Regions from separate parts of the Thalassolituus oleivorans MIL-1 genome, predicted to be linked through region 2. Evidence: predicted binding sites of a transcription regulator. Region 2 holds the regulator's gene; each other region holds the start of a gene.

The links. Region 2 encodes FNR, which switches genes on or off when oxygen is low (the NO sensors DNR and NnrR bind a similar motif). Its sites were predicted from a motif close to TTGATNTANATCAA; they were not measured.
Region 1: TOL_RS16460 (TraR/DksA family transcriptional regulator) is a predicted target of FNR. The motif match lies at 1,590-1,603, and genes of this name have one in related genera.
Region 3: ccoM (cytochrome c oxidase subunit CcoM) is a predicted target of FNR. The motif match lies at 1,928-1,941, and genes of this name have one in related genera.

What each region holds. Positions count from the first base shown of each region.
Region 1 covers NC_020888.1:3,584,318-3,587,595, reverse strand. Annotated here, with positions in the region: gene TOL_RS16475 (rhodanese-like domain-containing protein) at 1-207, shown strand, start outside; gene TOL_RS16470 (Tll0287-like domain-containing protein) at 229-777, shown strand; gene TOL_RS16465 (OsmC family protein) at 782-1,216, shown strand; gene TOL_RS16460 (TraR/DksA family transcriptional regulator) at 1,213-1,536, opposite strand; gene TOL_RS16455 (RNA polymerase sigma factor) at 1,723-2,274, shown strand; gene TOL_RS16450 (anti-sigma factor) at 2,271-2,987, shown strand; gene TOL_RS16445 (YceI family protein) at 3,051-3,278, opposite strand, start outside.
Region 2 covers NC_020888.1:2,129,783-2,133,060, reverse strand. Annotated here, with positions in the region: gene TOL_RS09680 (hypothetical protein) at 96-593, opposite strand; gene fnr (fumarate/nitrate reduction transcriptional regulator Fnr) at 899-1,672, opposite strand; gene TOL_RS09670 (sulfite exporter TauE/SafE family protein) at 1,737-2,408, opposite strand; gene ccoS (cbb3-type cytochrome oxidase assembly protein CcoS) at 2,405-2,617, opposite strand; gene TOL_RS09660 (heavy metal translocating P-type ATPase) at 2,620-3,278, opposite strand, start outside.
Region 3 covers NC_020888.1:3,071,563-3,074,840, forward strand. Annotated here, with positions in the region: gene mltB (lytic murein transglycosylase B) at 1-868, shown strand, start outside; gene TOL_RS14055 (septal ring lytic transglycosylase RlpA family protein) at 895-1,635, shown strand; gene ccoM (cytochrome c oxidase subunit CcoM) at 1,730-1,900, opposite strand; gene TOL_RS14060 (hypothetical protein) at 2,094-2,393, opposite strand; gene TOL_RS14065 (glycosyltransferase family 4 protein) at 2,437-3,278, opposite strand, start outside.

The sequences.
Region 1 (3,278 bases), 1.5 Mb from region 2:
TTAGAATTTCGCGTCGGTGACCATCCCGCTTTAACTGATACTTCAGCGACAATTTTGTTGTACTGCAAAAATGGCGGTCGTAGCGCTTTGGCGGCACATACGCTCAAACAGATGGGATTCGATAACGTACGTATGCTGGTTGGCGGTTTTGATGGATGGACAGGTACTGTTCATAAAATTGAAGTTGACCCTAGTGTTTATCAGTAGCATTTGTCTATGAGGTTCCATGTGCGCAAGTTAGTGATTATGTACTTATGTTTTTTCGGTGTATCCCTGCATGCCGGAGATATTGAATCGTTAACATTAGAGGCTCGTTCTCAAAGTAAAATGCTAGGGCAGTCGTTAATGGCCGTTTTGAAAACGAGCCTGCAAAACGATGGTCCTGAAGCGGCAATTACCGTATGTAATTTGAATGCGCCAGACATTGCCGGAAGTTTAAGTCAAGGTGATTGGCGTGTTGGCCGTACCTCATTAAAAATACGCAATAGTGATAATGCTCCCGATGCCTGGGAAAAGCAGACGCTAAACGAATTCAATGATCGAATTCAGGCGGGTGAAAACCCTATGATGGTTGAAGCCAGTACGGTTATTGACGGCGAATTTCGTTATATGAAAGCTATCCCTACTGCGGAAATGTGTGTCACTTGTCACGGCTCTAATGTGGCAGCCTCAGTGGCTAGCAAAATACACGAACTGTATCCTGCCGATCAGGCCGTTGGCTTCAATGTCGGCGATCTTCGTGGAGCCTTTACTTTGCGAAAAACCTTACAGGAATAATCTGATGGCTGATCACGTAATTAAAATCGAATGGCAAGCGCAGGGCGAGTTCTCGCACGAAGGCTTTGAACGTCGCCACAGTATTCAATTTCAATCCGATGTCAGCATTGCTGCTGGTGGCGCAGGTAACGAATACGGTGCCGATCCAGAGCAAATGTTGGCGGCGGCGATGGCCAGTTGTCATATGCAAACATTTCTAGCTTTGGCTGCTAAAAAACGTTTAAAGGTAGAGAGCTATAGCGACACTGCAGAGGCTGAATTAAGCCAACGCGATGACGGTAAATTTTGGGTTAGTCGTATTACGCTAAATCCCAAAGCTACGTTTAGCGGCGATAAAATTCCGGACACTGAGGCTATCCGTGCTATGCACGATAAGGCGCATGAACATTGTTTTATTGCTAATTCGACCTCGAGTGAAGTGGTCGTGAATATCGCCTAATCTGCACACATCATGCATTGATGCGCGGTTGGAATCGCTTCTAGTCGCGCAGGGTTGATGCTTTCTCCACAGGTATCGCATTCACCGTAGGTACCGTTTTCTAGTTTATCGAGTGCATGATCAATATCTTGTAGTTCGTGGTGCCACTCATCACCTAGCGCCAACAACACATCGTCATTTTCACGCTCGGTAGCTTGCTCAGCAAAATCTGCGGACAAGGGGGCATCTCGGTGGCTAGCATCGCGCTCGACCTTATTCGCACGTTCAAGCAACACTTTTTGGCGTGCCACTAAACGGTCGCGGATTGCTTCAGTATTCATACTCTCTCCTTTTTATTGCTTCTCTCAGCATAGCTGAGGGCTTAACTATCACCTTGATCTGAATCACTGCGTGGAACTAGTCTTATATTTTGTGCATCCGAAAAGTGCAGTCTATCGTATATCTATTACCGGTAGAAAAAACGCGTATTCCCGTAACGGAAACCTACCAAAGGTAGAGCACCATCCATGGATTTAGAAATTGAATTGCGACTCTTAACTGAGACGGCGCAAGGGCGAGAAGACGCTTTTGCCAAATTATATGAGCGTACTAACAGGCGTTTGTACGCGGTAGCACTTAACTTACTGCGTCAGCCTGATAGGGCAGAAGAGGCCGTACAAGAAGCTTATGTGCGCATTTGGTACAACGCTGGTGAATATCACCAAGAGCGTGGCTCGGTACTTACTTGGATGAGCAGTATCGTCAGATATCGCTGCTTAGACATGCTGCGTAGCCGCAAGTTACGGGAAGATAAGCAGGATGAATTTGAGGGTGACGAGTCGTTACCAGAGACTGAGCAAACCAATTTATTGGATGATTTAGTGTTAAAGGAAGATGCACCGCAGTTGGGTGCCTGTATGCAGACGTTGGACGAGGGAGAGCAGCACGCCATTCACTTGGCCTATTTCCGCGGACTAACGCATAGTGAGATTACTGAGCAGCTGGGATCGCCGCTGGGTTCGGTTAAAAGCTGGATTCGTCGAGGTTTGCAGCGCCTAAAGAGGTGTCTGGAATCATGAACTACCTGACTGAAGAACGGAAGGATGCGCTAGCGGCAGAGTATGTGCTGGGTACGTTACATGGCGCTGCGAGATCACGCTTTCAACGCTTGATGCGAGAGCACGCTGAAATTCGTGAACGCGTTTATTACTGGGAGCGCACCTTAGCACCAATGACCGAGAGGTTATTAGATGCCGTTCCGTCACCACAATTGCTGCGTAAAATACAATTACGCCTTGGGCATTTGCCTGAAGCAGCAAATGATACGGAAGATGCTATTGAGCATGCGGCAGAAGAAGCCGCAGCAAATACCAACTGGGGTTGGTTAGCGGCGTTATCAACGGCTGCTATGCTAGTGCTCGCGGTGCTTTTGGTGATGCCTGGCAAGCAGGGTGCCGTACCTTTAGCACAGCAGATTGCGATTATCCAAAATGCTCAACAGCAGCCGTTATGGTTGCTGGAATTAAGTGATGATGTGCTGCATGTGCAAGCGACTGCAGCGGTTGAGCAAAGTGCCGATCATGACTATGAGTTATGGATAGTGGCGGCAGACGGACGTGCGCCTATCTCATTGGGTGTTGTTCCTGAATCTGGGGTGCTCGATGTGCCGCGTCACGATGCTTTCGATAATCTACAGATTGCCGCGTTAGCAATTAGCTTGGAGCAACCGGGTGGTTCTGTCACCGGCCTGCCGGGGCAGGTTCTGTACACCGCGACGCTGACAACCTTGTGACGCAATTATAAGGGCACAAAAAAGCCGGCACTAAGCCGGCTTTTTTGTGCCTACAATGCTGTCTTACTGACGAACACCTTCGATATACAGATCAATTTCAACCTGAGTTGATGCTGGGCCTAAATTATAGTCGATACCATAGTCTTTTAGAGTCAGCGTGGTTGAGCCTTCAAAGCCGGCACGATATCCGCCCCATGGATCACTACCTTCGCCGATGCGAGTGACCGGAAAGCTAATGCTTTTGGTGACGCCATGCAGGGTGAAGTCGCCGGTAATGATACCAGTGCCTTC
Region 2 (3,278 bases):
CTTTATATCAAAATGACGGCATGAGAGGAACCCTAAGCAGGCTAGAAGACAGCTTAAGCACAGTTGTTACTGGCTAGACGGCTGCACAGACAAGATTAAGCGGCAGCCACTTTCATCGGGCGAATTAGCTCTTTGTACCTTGCTATAAAATCGGCGATGCTCAGATCGTCGCGGGGGTGATAGTATTGCTTCCATAGCTCCGCAAGCAATTCAGGCGTCGGATTATCTGGAAGTACAAATTCGGGGTGACGTAGATACGCTAAAAGTGCAATGGCAGTAGCGTAACTTAGATTAGTGGTGAGTTCGGCATGTGGATGAGTAAGAAAATCATGCTGACTGGCTAGGCCACGCACTTTACTCGCTAGCTCAGGCTGATGTCCTAGGTAGTCATCCCAAATATGGCGATGAGTTAAACCATGCATCTGGTAGACCCCAGAGGTACGCTGCCCCTCGGCTTTTAAAAAGGAGCCGAGTTCAGATTCAACGGCGGCTGTGGCAAGTAATAACGCCTCCGCACCAGCACTTTGAACGCCTAAACGTTGTAATGTTGGCTGAATAATACAGCGTTTAAAGTCTTCTGCAGCTATTCCCATTAGGGGGCTCCTAAGTACGCACCGTTAAACGTGTGGTGCTGTTTATACAGTATGTAGGACAAATTCAATTAATCTGCTTTGCCTTGTGCGAATAACGTCATTTTTTGGACATATTTGCGATTAAACTCACATTCTTAGCAAAGATAACGCAAAGCTCATGCCTACTTCTGAACGGGAGGCATTTTTGATCCTGCCATACGCTACAGTTGCCGTATTCGGCAATTGCTAACGGGTTAGTTACGCTTGAACATGACGAATGGATGAGCGTGCGATAACAAAAAGCCGGTTAAAAAACCGGCTTTTTGTTACTCGTCGTGCTTCTCACAATGCGTCGATGATACTAGCCCCGCCATTTCGTAAAGCGCATCCATGTCGCGCAATATAATTTCTTTGCCTTGGGTTTCGATCAGTTCGTTATTTTGGAAGCGAGTAAATACGCGACTAATCGTTTCTACGGCTAAGCCTAAGTAGTTACTGATATCAACGCGAGACATCGGCAAACGGAAATGGGAAGCGGAAAAGCCACGGCGCTGATAACGTTGTGAAATATCGAGTAAGAAAGAAGCAACGCGTTCTTCGGCGTTTTTCTTACTCAATAACAGCATCATATTTTGATCGTGGCGAATTTCAGTACCCATGGTGCGCATCAACTGTTTACGTAAGTCGGGTAGTTCATCAGCCAATGTATCAAGCTGCGGTAAAGGAATTTCACAAACCGTCGTGGTTTCTAATGCTTTTGCCGTCAACGGATAGCAGTCAGCCTCATAACCTGAAAGTCCAATCAGTTCGCTGGCAAGATGAAAGCCAGTAATTTGCTCTTCGCCGTTACTCGCCAGTGTGTAGGTTTTTAGGGCACCTGTACGAACAGCAAATACCGATTGGAAGGTTTCGCCTTGCTGGAATAATAATTGGCCTTTTTGAATCGGGCGACCACGACGAATAATATCGTCCAGACGTTCCATATCCGTATCTTTAAGCGATAGCGGCAAGCACAGAGCATTAAGAGAACACGTTTGGCAATGTGGTTGAGTACCACGTAATGGTGTGCTGGAAGTAGGAGAGGTTGATGGCGTCTTCATGATCGAATTCCCGTTAATCAATTTGCACTGGAGCGAATATCGCCGATATTACTTGTGATTTATACTAACTATTCGCAATAGGGAGCCAAACTGATACTAAGGTCCATAGCCCGTAGAGCATCAGTAGTGCGCCCGAGATTTTCCGTACGATAGCACGATTAAGCATTTGCATCAGTGTTGCCGCAGCAAGACTTGCTGAAAATATAGCCGGTAATGTGCCTAGCCCAAAAGCAAACATAGCCAGAGCTCCATCGAGAGGTTGTCCATTGGCAGCAACCCAGCTCAGAGTGCTGTAAATGAGTCCGCAAGGTAACCATCCCCATAACGCGCCGAGTAATAACTGGCTGCGCATGGTTGGGCGTCCTAGCTGCTTCTGCGCAAGTGGACGAATAAGACCCCAAAGGCCTTGCCCTAAGCGCTCTACTTGGGTCAGCCAAGATGCCCACTTAGCAACATACAATCCCATTAAAATTAACATTGCACCTGCAATCGTCCGCAGACCGAGCATTAACCATTGATGTTGCGATTGCAGCCACAACCCGAGTGCACCGACGAGAGCCCCTGCTAAGGTATAACTGGTAATGCGCCCTGCATTGAACAAAATAGCAGCGCGGATTCTATGCTCGCGATCCGTATTTCCGGCAGCGGCGGCAATACCCCCGCACATGACAAGGCAATGACTGGCGCCAAATAATCCCAGTAGGATTGCAGTAATAAATGACAGCGGTTCTGTCATTGCTTATCAGGGTCTTCATTAGAGTCAGCGTTAGAATCATCTTGCTTATCTTTGCGCTGAATTAAGTGCTCGTCATCATCAAATAGAATCTTGTGTGCTGGCGACTCTAGATCATCGAATTGCCCGCCTTTTACCGCCCAAAAAAATACGAATACAGCAATACCGATTAAGGCAATAGAAAGGGGAACCAAGACGTAAATAATATCCACGATCAAGCCTCGTTAAGGGATAGTGGGCGATTGCGAATTAAACGCAGGGCGTTAAATACAACCAAGAGTGAGCTAAACGACATACCAATGGCAGCGGCCCAAGGTGGAATTAATCCAGCAGCGGCCAACGGCAATGCAATCAGATTGTACAGTAATGCCCAGCCAATGTTTTGACGAATAATATGGCGCGTACGCCGAGCAACATCAAGTGATGAAATAAGCGCTTCGAGTCGACCGTTGGTGAGTAACATATCGGCATTGGTTTTGGCGAGGTCGGATGCTTCATTGACCGCCAACGATACATCAGCACCGGCAAGAACAGGGACATCATTGATGCCATCTCCAACCATCATGACGCGTTCACCTTGTTGCTGCCAATGTCTGACCGTTTTTAACTTCTCTGCGGGACTAACCCCAGAGCGTACATCGTCGATACCAAGGCTTGCGGCAATGGTTAGAGCAGCAGGGCTTGGGTCGCCGGTTAGTAGCGATACCTGAATACCGCGATCTTTAAGTGCCTTAATGACGGGTTCGGCACTGCGACGTACTGAATCGTTCAATAAAAACCAAGCTAACGGTTGCTGTTCATCTGCCAGTAAAAGCCATTGTCCGGTGTCGCTATGTGGATGCTCAATGCCATTTGGCCAAGCGAAATCAGCCC
Region 3 (3,278 bases), 940 kb from region 2:
TGCAGCCGAGCTGCAAGCTGAATATAAAATTCCTGAAGCAGAAACACGTGCTTGGCTAAAAAATGCAGAAAAAATGCAGTCGGTTCTGGATGCCATTCAGCGTCCAGCAGAAAAAGTTTTAGAGTGGGATAAATATCAAGATATTTTCTTAACCAAAAAACGTATTGAATCTGGCAAGGTATTTATGGAAACCCATAAAGCATTGTTAGAAAAAGCAGAAAAAGAATACGGCGTTCCGAAAGAAATCATCACTGCAATTATCGGTGTTGAAACATTTTACGGTACAAGACAAGGTACTTATCGAGTACTCGATTCGCTATCGACACTTGCCTTCGACTATCCTGACCGCCCTCTTTTTTGGCGCGAACTTAAAGCCTTCTTTGCACTGTCGGAAAAAGAAAAGCTCGATCCTGAGGCAATCAAAGGATCCTACGCTGGCGCCATGGGTTACGGGCAGTTCATTCCCACTAGCTATTTAGAATATGCCGTCGATGGCGACAATGACGGTAAGCGCGACTTATGGGCAAACCCTGCCGACGCTATATTCAGCGTAGCTAACTATTTTAGTCGTCATGGTTGGATCAGTGGCGAACCCGTAACACAACGAGTGACCGTTACCGGTGCGGCTTACGAACCCATTGTGAATGCTACGCGCAAACCAGAAATGACCGTCGGCGATATCAGGGCATTAGGCGTCACCCCGTCGATTAAAATCGCTGATGACAAACCAGCAACTTTAGTACATCTACTTGGAAAAGAAGGTCCAGAATACTGGCTTGGTGAATTCAACTTTTACGTTATTACGCGTTACAACCACAGCCGCATGTACGCCATGGCCGTTTATCAATTAAGTGAGAACTTTAAGTGATACGACTGCTCATACTCTTGTGTGCGGTGAGTTACTTAAGCGGTTGTGCGACTTCGCGCTATCAGCATAAGGATGATTTTACCCCTCAACCGATTACTGATATTGAAGCACTACCAGAACCAATACCGGTTGCCGAGCCACGCAGTACTATGGGTAACCCAGCCAAATACAAAGTGCGTGGTAAAGAATACAGCGTGATGGCGGATGCCACCAATTACCAGCATAGCGGTATCGCTTCGTGGTATGGCATGAAATTCCATGGACATCGAACCTCAAATGGCGAGATTTTCGATGTCTATAAGTTTTCTGCCGCCCATAAAACTTTACCGCTTCCCTGTTATGTAAAAGTAACCCGCGAAGATAATGGTAAATCAGTTGTTGTGCGCGTGAACGACCGTGGTCCTTTTCATGAGGATCGTATTATCGACTTATCTTATGCCGCCGCCGTTAAACTCGGTATGCACAAACAAGGCACGGCAAAGGTGCGTATTGAAGTCGTGCAAGCGCCACTCAATGGCAGCGTGCGCTGGATACAAGTTAGCGCGTTAAGCGATGCCAAGGCGGCTGAAAAGCAACGTCAAGAATTAGAGAATCTAGTCGATAAACGCTGGCCCGTGACCGTTACCTCAAGAGAAAGCGGTAATCGTTTGGTGCATCGCGTACGTATTGGTCCAGTTACTGAAGGTGAAGATTTAAACAAGGTATTGGATGCGTTAAAGACGGCGAATATCCGAAGCCCACTGCTGTTGGCTCGCCATCAACTTTAAAGACAGAGTGCAAATGAAAAAGGGCCAACGTCAGAACGACTGGCCCAAATATAAGATCTTTAAAGATACTGCTCTTAGCTTTAGTTACAGACGATTACTCGCCGGTACCATGCTTCGAAATATCTTTCTTGATGGCCATGTAAAAGCCAACAAAAAATAGACACGTTAAACCAACAATTGCCAACCCAGCAAATACGACTTCATCCATAAACATAGTCATCACCTCACTCTGAACTTCAACGACGTTGGTCGTCTTTATGTTCATACTTTAGCAAGTCCGACTATGCTTCTATTGATCTATATCAAAGGCCGCCTGAACGAAGAAGGACGACAGGTAGCTCAATTGATGCAAATCAATTTTTACAACAATACAAACCTAAGCTCGTAGTTAGTAAATAGTGAAGACTATGCGCCAATACAGGACATCGACAGCATCAGATGCCAAGTATGTAGGCAGGTCAGGCACTGACGACCTGACCGCGATAAATACGCTGAGATTTCTGCGTGCGCTCAACATCATCAAGCAAACGCTGACTACCTCGATAAACACGCACCGATGGTATATGTTCCGGCGGCTCTTGGGTCGGTAAAAAGTCCTCAACTAAGCGTAAAAGCTCAATACTGACGCCACTTCGCACTAATTCGCGTAAATCATGCTCAAGAGAGACGGAATCGAAGTGAATGTCGCAACCTTGCTCATCTTTGGCAAGGCGCTTAATTTGCCGTAACAACGCAATACTATGGCGATTAAATTCCACAAGCAGCCTCCAAAAAGAAATTCTATTGGTGGCTGTGCAAGCCTCATACCACAGACTGAAGTTCTACCTGAGGATATTCAGATTTACCCCGAATGACCACTTCCGCAAGTCCGGAAAAACGTTCAGCAACAGCCTGCCAGCTTGCATCTTCGGCCTGGGCCCGAGCATCAATTCCCGCTAAGGTTAAATCCATAGCCAAAGCATCACCCAACGCTTGAATAAATCCAGCCTCGTCATTTTCTTCGGCTAAAAATCCATCAATTCCTTGGCGAACATGGGTAGCCGCTGCCGCCATATTATAAGCAACAACCGGTAATGCACTAGCCATCGCTTCTAGAGTCACTAAGCCAAAGGTTTCGGTCATGCTTGGAAATACAAAGAGATCAGCAGACGCGTAATATTCCGCTAGCTCTGTTCCCGTTTTTACACCTGCAAAAATGACTTCAGGATGTTTAAGTTGCATCTCCTGACGCATAGGACCATCACCGACCATGACTAAGCGAATATCGGGAAACTGCTGACGCGCCTGCTGCCATGCTTTTATTGCGAGCGGAATATTTTTTTCCGCAGCGATGCGACCGACATACAAAAGCACGCGTTCACCTGCCGTTACCCCCCAAGAATGGCGCAATGCTGGATTGCGATACTCCGGATGGAAATGTTGGCAATCAACTCCATGTGGGAGTAATTCGACGTTATTAAAATACTGCTGTTTTAACATTGTCTGCACTTCTGTAGTAGGAACTAAAGTCATTAACGTACGATTGTGAAAGCGTCGCAGCCAAGCCAAGGTCGCATTGCGAATCCAACTTAAACCATAATAACTGCTGTATCGGTGAAAATTGGTATGAAAGGCACTGAGTACGGGAAGATCCCATTTTCTGG